One region of the Sanguibacter biliveldensis genome, then DNA from elsewhere that is predicted to be linked to it. Evidence: riboswitches for the same ligand, from Rfam matches in the RefSeq annotation. Region 1 holds a riboswitch; the other holds the start of a gene.

Evidence for each region. Region 1 has a riboswitch for thiamine pyrophosphate ahead of SANBI_RS03910 (YkoF family thiamine/hydroxymethylpyrimidine-binding protein). Riboswitches for the same ligand answer to the same signal wherever they lie in the genome.
Region 2: another riboswitch for thiamine pyrophosphate. It lies ahead of SANBI_RS01965 (thiamine ABC transporter substrate-binding protein); the one in region 1 lies ahead of SANBI_RS03910 (YkoF family thiamine/hydroxymethylpyrimidine-binding protein).

The regions. Positions count from the first base shown of each region.
Region 1 is NZ_CP138359.1:908,661-914,015, reverse strand. It holds gene SANBI_RS03920 (ABC transporter ATP-binding protein) at 1-1,348, opposite strand, end outside; gene SANBI_RS03915 (ECF transporter S component) at 1,369-2,010, opposite strand; gene SANBI_RS03910 (YkoF family thiamine/hydroxymethylpyrimidine-binding protein) at 2,007-2,873, opposite strand; TPP riboswitch at 2,842-2,942, opposite strand; gene SANBI_RS03905 (M15 family metallopeptidase) at 3,172-4,092, shown strand; gene SANBI_RS03900 (pentapeptide repeat-containing protein) at 4,214-5,098, shown strand.
Region 2 is NZ_CP138359.1:445,460-450,814, forward strand. It holds gene SANBI_RS01945 (heavy metal translocating P-type ATPase) at 1-1,371, opposite strand, end outside; gene SANBI_RS01950 (heavy-metal-associated domain-containing protein) at 1,471-1,719, opposite strand; gene SANBI_RS01955 (Crp/Fnr family transcriptional regulator) at 1,897-2,583, shown strand; gene SANBI_RS01960 (DUF4235 domain-containing protein) at 2,736-2,975, opposite strand; TPP riboswitch at 3,109-3,213, shown strand; gene SANBI_RS01965 (thiamine ABC transporter substrate-binding protein) at 3,264-4,370, shown strand; gene SANBI_RS01970 (ABC transporter permease) at 4,376-5,355, shown strand, end outside.

The sequences.
Region 1 (5,355 bases):
TGGGCTCGTCGGCGAGCAGCACGTCACGACCGTGCGCGAGCATCGCCGCGAGGCTCAGCCGTCGCTTCTCACCACCCGACAGCTGGTGCGGGTTGCGGTCCGCGCAGTGCTCGAGGCGGTGCTCCCGGAGCATCCGGGCCACCGTCGGCGCAGGGTCGGCGAGGCCGTGCGCGATCTCGTCCGCCACGGTGTGCGCGACGAGCTGGTGCTCGGGGTTCTGGAACACCATCCCCGGGCGCTGGCCGGACACCGTGCCCGCGAGAGGCCGGGCGAGACCCGCGAGCGCGTGCAGCAAGGTCGACTTGCCGGTCCCGTTCTCCCCCAGGACGGCCACGACCTGCCCCGCGCGCACGTCGAGGTCGAGGCCGTCGAGGACGGTCTGACGACCGTGGCCGACAGCCAGCCCGTGGGCCCGCAGCAGGACGCTGCGCACCCCGGTCTCGGCCGACGCCGGACGCGGAGCCGCGTCGCACGGCACGAGACCGGCGAGGAGCTGGTCGTGCGCCCCCGAGGCGAGGTCCCCGACCTTCCCGCTGAGGGCCGTGAGCTCGGCCTCGAGAGGCAACCAGCAGCCGAGGGCGTGGAGCGCCGCGGCGTGCTCTCGCAGCACCTGGGCGGTCGGGCCGTCCGCGACGACAGTCCCGTCGGCGTCGAGCACGACGGCCCGGCCGGGCAGCCCGTCCAGCCCGGCCTCGCCGGCGTAGTCGTCGAGCCTGTGCTCGACGAGCAGCACTGTGAGCGACGCGTCGCGGGCGACCTCCTCGATGGCGGCCCGCACGGCCCGCACCCCGCTCGCGTCGAGCATCGACGTGGGTTCGTCGAGCAGCAGCAGCCCGGGGCGGCCGATCACGGCGGCCGCGAGCGCGACCCGCTGGGTCTGCCCGCCGGACAACCGCGCCGTCTGCCGCTGAGCCAGGTCCCCCACGCCGACCTGCTCGAGGGCCGCCCCGACCCGCGGACCGATCTGGGCGGGTGGGACGGCGCGGTTCTCGAGGACCAGGGCGAGCTCTGCGTCGACCTGCGGCAGGCAGACCGAGGCCGAGGGGTCCTGCCCGACGACCCCGAGGAGGGCCGAGCGCTCGTGGACAGGGCTCGACAGGTCGAGGTGCTCCCCGTCTCCCCCGAGGACCAGCGTCCCCTCGACCTCCGCGGGGGTGCTGTGCGGCACGAGCCCGGCGACGAGGTGCAGCAGGGTGGACTTGCCTGCCCCTGAGGGCCCGAGGACGACGACCCGCTCCCCCGCGGCGACGTGCAGGTCGACCCCGCGCAGGGACGGGCGGTCCCTGCGCGGGTAGGTGACCGTGACACCCGAGAGGGTGATCCCCGCGAGACCCGGACCGGTCGTCACCGCGAGACCCGAGCTGGTCGTCACCGCGAGGCCGTGCGGCCGACGGCAAAGCTGTCGACGACACCTGTGCGCACGAGCGCGTCGACGACCACCTTGGCGAGCAGCCCGCCGAGGACGACCCCCGAGACCACCTGGATGGCCAGGCGCGTCCAGAACAGGTCGGTGCCGTACCAGCCGGACCTGAAGGCGCTGAAGAAGAACACCGCGAAGGCGCCCAGCCCACCGGACAGTGCGTAGGTGAACCACGAATAGCTCCGGTAGCGAGTCAGCGCGAAGGGCAGCTCGCTGCCCGCCCCCTGGATCGCTGCGGCGACGAAGAGCAACGGCCCGACGGCCGACCCGAGGAACACGACCTCGATGACCGAGGCGAGCACCTCGGCGACCACCCCGGCACCGGGGCGCTGGATGATCGCGACAGCGACGGGCGCGACGATCAGCCAGCCGCCGAGCAGCACGTGCTGGGTGAGGTCACCGAAGGGCCCGGTGACCGCGGCGAAGGCGATCCATCCCTGGACGAGCGCCCAGTACAAGAACCCGAAGACGACACCCAGCACGACGACGAGCATGAGCTCTTTCAGGCTCCAGGGCGCACGTCGCGAGCGGGCGGGGCGGTCCTGACGCACGTCCTGCGCGGCCTTGCCGGCCGCCTGCTCGGGGGTCATCGGGCAGCCTCGCCGTCGGTCTCGGTCTCGGTCTCGGTCTCGGTGGCGCCAGGCTGCGGGCTGCCGGCGGTCCTGGTGCCGTCGGTACCGTCGGCACCTCCGCGGAGGCTGGGGCTGTTGACGGAGAGCGTCACGTGGGTGGTCACGTGCTGGACCGTCCTCCCGACGCTCTGCCACGCACCGACCACCGTGGTGAGGATGTCGGCGACGTCCCCCGCGAGCCGGGTGACGTAGTGGTCGCTGCCGACGACGGTCCCGGCTGCGCGCGCCTGCTCGATCGCGGCGTAGATGTCACGCATGTGGTCCGGCGCCCCCGAGCCGGCGAGCGGCTGGTCGGCGAGCGGGTACAGCGCCCACTGGGCGACGGCCTCCACCCCCGTCGCCTCCAGGACGACCGAGGGTGCCGCCGGCAGCGCCCGACCCCCGGCCAGGTCGCAGGTGACCTCCCCGGGGCACCCGCGGGACAGCATGATGCTGGCTGACACGTGCTCCCCGCTGCGGCCGGCTGCTGCGACCAGGGCGGAGAGATACTCGGCGATCCGCTGCTCGGGTCCGGCGACCCGGGTGCTCACAGGGTCGGTCTCGACGGTCAGCCCGTCGGTCGGCGTCTGGGCCAGGGCACCGGTGATGATGCGGACGTAGTCCGAGCTCATCACCGAGAGGGTGACGCGCGCGCCGACACCCAGCTCGGCAGGCGTGGGGCTCGGCTGCTGGGCCGGGGTGGGTGCGGATGAGGTGCGGTGCGTGGTGGTGTGCACTGTCGTGCCCTTCTCGTCTCGAGGTGGGGCACGGGCGTCACCGACGCACGCCCGCTGCTGCAGGCGTGCGTGGGTGACGTAAGAGATGCCTCCCTGCGCTGGCATGATCCAGATCAGGTTCGACGGTCGAAGGTTGAGAACCTTCCTCTCAGCCCGGCTCACCGGACTCCCGTGTTCAGGCACCACCCTAGGGGGCACCGGGGCTCGCTGACCAGCCAGGCCGTGGGTCGAGACAGGCTCAGCCCGGCACAGCGTCAGGTCCTCGCGGCGTCGGCTCGGCACAGCGTCAGCCCCAGGGTGGACCCCGGCCCCTCCCGCGGGACCGCCCGCACGTGCGGGCACCGGCGCAGATCAGCCCGCGGGCTGATGCCCTGCGGTACGTGCCGACGGGAGGATCGTCACCATGACCTCCTCCCAGGCGACGAGCCGGCCCCGCATCCCCCGGCGCGGCGCCGCCGAGAGCGCGCCGCCTGCGCAGGTCGACGGACCGCCACGGCGGCGCACCCACGTGCGGGCCAACGCACCGCACGTGGTGCCCTTCGACACCGTGCGCGAGGTCGGCATCCCCGCGCGCTCCCTCGCGTCGTCCGGCACGCCGGCCGTGTCACCACCCGTCCCGTCGTCGGCCGAGCGGACCGCCACCCCCCAGGCGCGCCCGGCTGTCCGCGTCGTGCCGTCGCCACCTCCACCTCCCGCCCTTCCCGCCGCCGGACCGCCAGCCTCGTGGCCCCTGCCCGACGAGGAGTCCCCCGAGCACGCGGTGCGCAACCCACGACGCACAGCCCTCCTGGTCGCCGTCCCCGTGGCCGTCGTCGTCCTCGGTCTCGCAGCCGTCGCCCTCGGCGTCTCTGGCCGCTCCGACGCACCGCAGGGAGACGGCGCGGGCAGCGGCGCGGCCTCGGCGCCGCAGGACGGCGGCGTCGCGGAATCTCCGGCGACAGGTCTCGACCCCGAGCTCGAGCGGCGGTTCGCGCTGGCCGTCGAGGCCGCGGCCGCCGACGGGGTCACGCTCACGCTGACCTCCGGGTGGCGCTCCGCCGAGGACCAGGCCGCTCTCGTGGAGTCGGCCGTCGAGCGCTACGGCTCGCTCGAGGAGGCCCGGCGGTGGGTGCTGCCGCCGGGACGCTCTGCGCACGTCGCCGGTCGTGCGATCGACGTCGGCCCGACCGACGGCGCCCTGTGGCTCGAGCAGCACGGAGCCGACCTGGGCCTGTGCAGGGTCTACGCGAACGAGCTGTGGCACTTCGAGCCGGTGATCGAGCCGGGCGGCGCGTGCCCGGCTCTGCTCGACGACTCGTCGAGCGGGTGGGACGGGCTGGGCTGACCGGCGGGCGGTCAGGCGGGCAGTCAGGCGAGCACGCAGGCGGGCAGTCACAAAGAAGGAGCCACGGGCACGAGGGCGGTGCAAGACTGGGACCCCACGTCCCCCGTCGGAGCCCCCACCCGTGACCGTTGATCGTCCCCGTCCCCTCCTCCCGCTGGCCCAGACCGGCACGAGCGCCGGCGCCCGCCCCGCCGCCTCGGGCGATACCGAGACGCTGCGTGCCGACTGCTCACGCTGCGCTGGTCTGTGCTGCGTCGCCCTGCCCTTCGCGCGGTCGGCGGACTTCGCCTTCACCAAGGCGGCCGGCGACCCCTGCGGCAACCTCACGGAGGGCTTCGGCTGCGGCATCCACGCCCGGCTGCGCAGCTCGGGCATGCGCGGGTGCACGGTCTACGACTGCTTCGGGGCCGGGCAGCAGGTGGTGCAGGGCACCTACGCCGGGAAGACCTGGCGGGACGGTGCCCCCGCCGCCGAGATGTTCGAGGTGTTCCCGGTGGTCAAGAACCTCCACGAGCTGCTCTGGTACCTCACCGACGCGCTGTCCCACGAGGCTGCCGAGCCCGAGCATCCGGCCTTGCGCGCCGAGGTCACACGCACGGAGTCGCTGACCCGAGGGAAACCTGCCGAGCTGCTGGCGCTCGACGTCGACGCCGAGCGGCAGCGGGTCAACGCCGTCCTGCTCAGGGCGAGCGCCCTGGTGCGCGGCCAGGCACCCGGGAAGCCCCGAGACCACCGCGGAGCCGACCTCCTCGGAGCCAGGCTCCGCGGTGCGCGGCTGGCCGGGGCGCACCTGCGGGGCGCGTACCTCATCGGCGCTGACCTGCGCGGGGCAGACCTGCGCTGGGCCGACGTCATCGGTGCGGACCTGCGCGACGCAGACCTGCGCGGGGCGGACCTCTCGACCGCGCTGTTCCTCACCCAGGCTCAGGTGGGCTCTGCACGCGGCGACTCGGGCACCCAGCTCCCGGCCCGCCTCGACGAGCCCGACCACTGGACTACGTCCTGACCCAGGGGTCAGCGGCGCGCCGAGCCGGACGCCCGACGCCGGATGACGGATGCCGGATGCCGGATGCCCAGGGTGCGCGCGTGGACCGTGAGAGTGCGCTCTTCGACCGAACGAGCGCACGACAACCGCCCCGGCCCAGTCTGGCCCGGCTGAGCAGCCCCCTCCCCTGAGGGGCGTCAACCCGTGTCTCGACCGACCAGCACCGCCGATCTGCGGCAACTACTAAAACGTTATCAATAACGTTTGACACGACGCCG
Region 2 (5,355 bases), 460 kb from region 1:
GTCGACGGCCACCGTCATGGGCGTCTTGCCGTCGGCGGCGAGCGCCGCGGCGACCTGGGAGGCTCCGCGGGCGTCGGCCACCCCGTACCGCTCGAGCAGCAGCGGGCTGCCGACCAGCACCCGCTGACCGTCGACCTCGGCCATGATGCCCATGCCGGGCACCGGGACCACCGTGCTCGGTATCTCTGAGGGACCGACCCCGTCCTCGTCCGCAGCCGCCAGGACGGGACGTGCCAGCGGGTGCTCGGACCCGGCCTCGGCGGCCGCAGCCCAGCGCAGCACGTCGGCACGACCCAGGCGCGGGTCCAGGACCACCACGTCGGTCAGGCGGGGCCGGCCTTCGGTGAGCGTCCCGGTCTTGTCCATGGCGACCACGGAGATCTTCGCCGAGGTCTCGAGGAACTCACCACCCTTGATGAGGATCCCTCGACGAGCGGCCCGGCCGATGCCGGCGACGATCGCGACGGGGATCGAGACGACCAGCGCGCCGGGGCACCCGATGACCAGCAGGGTCAGCGCGAGGACCACGTCACCCGTGACGACGCCGGCCGCTACGGCGAGCACCATCACGGCGGGTGTGTACCACCTGGAGAACTTGTCCATGAAGGCCTGCGTGCGGGCCTTGGCGTCCTGGGCCTCTTCGACGCGGTGGATGATGCGGGCGAGGGTGGTGTCTGCTCCGGTCCCGGTGGCCTGCACCCGCAAGAAGCCTGCTCGGGAGATCGTCCCTGCGTAGACGCGGTCACCTCTGGACTTCTCGGCCGGTATCGACTCGCCCGTGATGGACGCCTCGTCGACCGCACCGGTCCCGTCCAGGACCTCTCCGTCGACAGGGACCTTCGTGCCGTTCTTGACCAGGACCACCTCGCCGACCCTCACCTGCGCCGCAGGGATCTCCAGCTGCTCACCGTCGCGGACGACGACGGCGTGGTCCGGGGCCACCGCGACCAGCTCGGCCAGGGCGGAGCGCGTCTTGCCCAGGGTCGCGGCCTCGAGGGCGTGACCTGTCGCGAACAAGAACGTGACTGCCGCAGCCTCCCAGAAGTTGCCGATCACCACGGCCCCGATCGCCGCAGCCGCCACGAGCAGGTCGATCCCGACGACCCTGGCGACCAGTGCGCGCAGGGCCGTGATGGTGATCCCCCAGCCGGCGGTGACCGCGGCGGCCAGCATGACGGCGTCCGCGAGGGTGAAGACCGTGCCGGGGCCTGTGGCGTGCTCACCGGCATCGAGCCACCACTGCGGGCTCAGCGTGACCTCACCCGCGCCTCCGGCCGACTGCCTGAGGACGAAGGAGACCAGGACGAGCACCCCTGACACGACGGGCGTCGACCAGTCCCCGTGGACCCATCTCTCGAACCTGCTCCCCATCGGAGCACCACCTCTCTGCGGGGCGCGCCGGTCGCCCGGCGCGCCTGGAGGAACTACGGGTCGGGCACCCGCGGGTGCCCGGAGAGCACAGATCAGAGGTCAGACCTTCGAGGGTGCGGCCCTGTAGCCGGCCTTGGCCACGGCGGCGACGAGCTGGTCCACGGTGACGCGTCCGGCGTCGTGGTCGATCTCGATGCGTGACGAGGCGAACTGGACCCGCACGCGCTCGACACCGTCGAGCCGGCCCACCTGCTTCTCGATCTTGGCCACGCAGGACGGGCAGGAGAACCCCTCGGCTCTCAGGACTGTGCGGGTGGTGGAGGTGGCGGGTGCTGTCGAGGTGGACATGGTCGGATCCCTTCGTTGGTGACGGTTCTCAGCGACACCTTCACGGTAGGAGGGATCTCCTGGAGACTCCTTGACGCAGGTCAAGCACCGGCACCGTCCGTCGGCCCTGCCTGCCGGGAGGCGCCGGAGCAGCCTCGGCAACCCGTAGGTGCCGGGTGGTCCGGGTAGGTTCGGGGCATGGCTGAGGACGACCTCTGCGTGGCCCGCGTCCCGATCTTCCACGGGTTGTCGCGCCAGGAGCAGCTCCGGGTGGCAGGGGCGGCGCGGTCCGTGTCGTTCCAGAAGGGCGAGGTCGTCTCCGACCCCGGAGACCCGGCGTCGAGCCTGCTCGTGATGCACAGCGGGCAGCTCAAGGTCAGCCGGACGTCCGCCGACGGTCAGGAGCAGATCCTCAGGACAGTCACCGCCGGCGACGTCGTGGGCGAGCGCGCCTTCCTGACAGGTCGCCCGCCCCTCGACACTGTCGTCGCCCTCGACGACAGCCAGATGTGCGTGTTCCACCCAGCGAGGTTCTCGGCTCTGCTGCGCGACTATCCCGACATCAGCCAGCGGATGCTGCGGACGCTCTCCGACAGGCTCGCCTCGGTCGAGCGGCTGCTGTCGGCCATCACGTCGGACGACGTCGGCGTCCGGGTCGCGGCCTACCTGCTGGACCTCGTGACGGCGACCACCAGCAGGACCGGCCGGGCCACGGTGCTGCTGCCGATGGCGAAGCACGAGGTCGCCGCCTATCTCGGGACCACCCCCGAGACCCTGAGCCGGCGCCTGGCGGCGCTGTCGGCCTCGGGCGTCATCGCGCTCCAGGGACGCCGGGGGGTCTCTGTCCTGGACCTCGGGGCTCTCGAGGACGCTGCTCGTCGCTGAGCCTGCGTGCCGCGACGTCCGGCGGCAGCACTGCACACAGCCAGACCGCGACGTTCAACCGGACCGCGGGTGCTCAGCCGGGCCGCGGTGCTCACGCGGCCGCAGCGCCCATCCGTGCCGCAGCGCACGGCGGCGCTGCAGCCGCGCCAGGGTCAGCGCTTGCGGGCGTGCAGACGCTTCGCGACGCGCGAGGTCCCCCGCGTGGCGAGCACCCGGGTGAGGGCGGCGGTCGCGCTCGTCACCGCGGCGAAGGCCACGATGCTCGCGACCGTCGCGTCGTCGTCGTCCCCGTGCACGGGGGAGTGCCCGGTGACCTTGGTCCACAGCGCGGCGACGGCCTTCTGGGCGATCCACCCGGCACCGAGCGAGACAGCGAGCGTGGTGATCTTCATCGGTACCGACTGGTCCTGGGCCACGATTCCTCCGCGATTGGTCGTCTGAGCAGGTGATCCGCTCCTGTCGCACCACGCTAGCCGTCCGGGCTCGCAGCCGCATACCGCACCGCCGACCGCGAGGTAACCTGGGAGCGAACGACAGGGGAGCGCAGGAGCGCTGAGAGTGCGGAACCACCCGCAGACCCTCGAACCTGATCCGGTTTGCACCGGCGTAGGGAGTCGGGCTATCTCGCCACGCACGCGTGGTACCCCTTCTGAGGCACATGTCCAGGAGGACGCAGCATCATGCACAGCACCACCAGCACCAGGACAGCACGCACCACACGCTCCGTGCGGCTGACCACAGCGACGATCGCCGGGACCCTGGTCCTCGCGCTCGCGGCCTGCTCGAGCGACTCCGCGACCGGCGGCACAGGCGACGCGTCGGGGTCAGGGAGCTCCACGACTGTCGACGTCGTCGTCCACGACTCCTTCGGCATCACCGACGAGACGAAGGCCGCCTTCGAAGAGCAGAGCGGGCTGACGCTCAACATCATCACGACCGGTGACGGCGGCGCGCTCGCCAACAAGCTCGTGCTCACCAAGGACTCCCCGCTCGGCGACGTCGCCTTCGGCATCGACACGTCCTTCGCGTCGCGCGCCATCGACGCGGGCGTCTTCGAGCCCTACACCTCCCCCGAGCTGCCCGAGAGCGCCGCCGACCTCGCGGTCGACGACTCCGGCACCCTCACCCCCGTCGACTACGGCGACGTGTGCCTCAACATCGACACCGGATGGTTCGCCGAGGCGGGCATCGACGCCCCGGTCACCCTCGAAGACCTCGCCGACCCCGAGTACCAGGACCTCACCGTCGTGACGAACCCGGCGACCTCGACGCCCGGCCTGTCCTTCCTCTTCGCGACCATCGGGCACTTCGGCACCGACGGCTACCTCGACTACTGGAAGAGCCTCACCGATAACGGCCTCAAGGTCGTCGAGGGCTGGGAGGACGCCTACTACACGGACTTCTCCGCCAACGGCGAGGGCGACCGCCCGATCGTCCTCTCCTACGCGTCCTCCCCGGCCTTCACGCTGAGCGACGACGGTGCGTCGAGCACCACGGCAGCCCTGCTCGACACCTGCTTCCGCCAGGTCGAGTACGCCGGGGTCCTGGCCAACGGCGACAACCCCGAGGGCGCCCAGGCCTTCGTCGACTTCCTGCTCGGCGACCAGTTCCAGGCTGACATCCCCGAGACCATGTACGTGTACCCCGTGAGCCCTGACGTGACGGTCCCGGCCGACTGGGAGTCCTTCGCGCCCGTGCCCACGGACCCGATCGCCCTCGACCCCGCCGAGATCTCCGCGAACCGTGACGCGTGGATCAAGGACTGGACCGCCCAGGTCGTCGGCTGAGCCCCATGACCACCCTCCAGGACGGCACCACGACCCGCGAGGGTCGCACGGGTCCCTCCGCCCCGCGACCGGCCGGACGCCCCGAGCGTCCCGCCGGCCGTGGGGCCCTGCTGCGCCGGACCTCGTGGGTGCTCGCCGTCGCCGTGCCCGTCGCCTTCCTCGGGATCTTCTTCGTGTGGCCCGTCGGCGCGCTCGTCGGGCGCGGCTTCTGGGCCGACGGGACGCTCGACCTCGGCGGTTTTGCCGACGTCTTCTCTCAGCCCCGCACCTGGCGGATCGGCGGCCTGACCCTCGCGCAGGCGACGCTCGGCACCGCCGTGTCGCTGCTGCTCGGCATCCCCGGCGCCTACGTCCTCTACAGGTGCACCTTCCGTGGGCAGGCGGCCGTCCGCGCCTTCGTCACCGTGCCCTTCGTGCTGCCGACGGTCGTCGTCGGTGTCGCCTTCCGCGCGCTGCTCGCGGAGTCCGGCCCGCTCGGCTCCCTCGGGCTCGACGGGACCTTCACAGCGATCGTCATCGCCCTGGTCTTCTTCAACTACTCCGTCGTCGTGCGCACCGTCGGCGGGCTGTGGGAGCACCTCGACCCGCGCGCCGAGCAGGCCGCCCGCGCCCTGGGAGCCTCACCCGCCCGGGCGTTCTGGACCGTGACCCTCCCGGCCCTCGGCCCGGCCGTCGCCTCGGCCGCCGCGGTCGTCTTCCTCTTCTGCGCGACGGCCTTCGGGGTCGTCCTGGTCCTCGGCGGTCAGCGCTACGGCACCATCGAGACCGAGATCTGGATGCAGACCGTCCAGTTCCTCGACCTGCGCACGGCCGCGGTGCTGTCCGTCGCGCAGCTCGTCGTGGTGAGCGCCGCTCTCGCGGTCGCCTCGAGGGCGCGCTCGCGCCGCGAGACCGCGCTCGCCCTCACCGCCGCCACCCGCTCGACCCACCCGTTGCGGCTGCGCAGCGCCGACGCCCTGCCCGCAGCGCTCACGGCCGTCGTCGT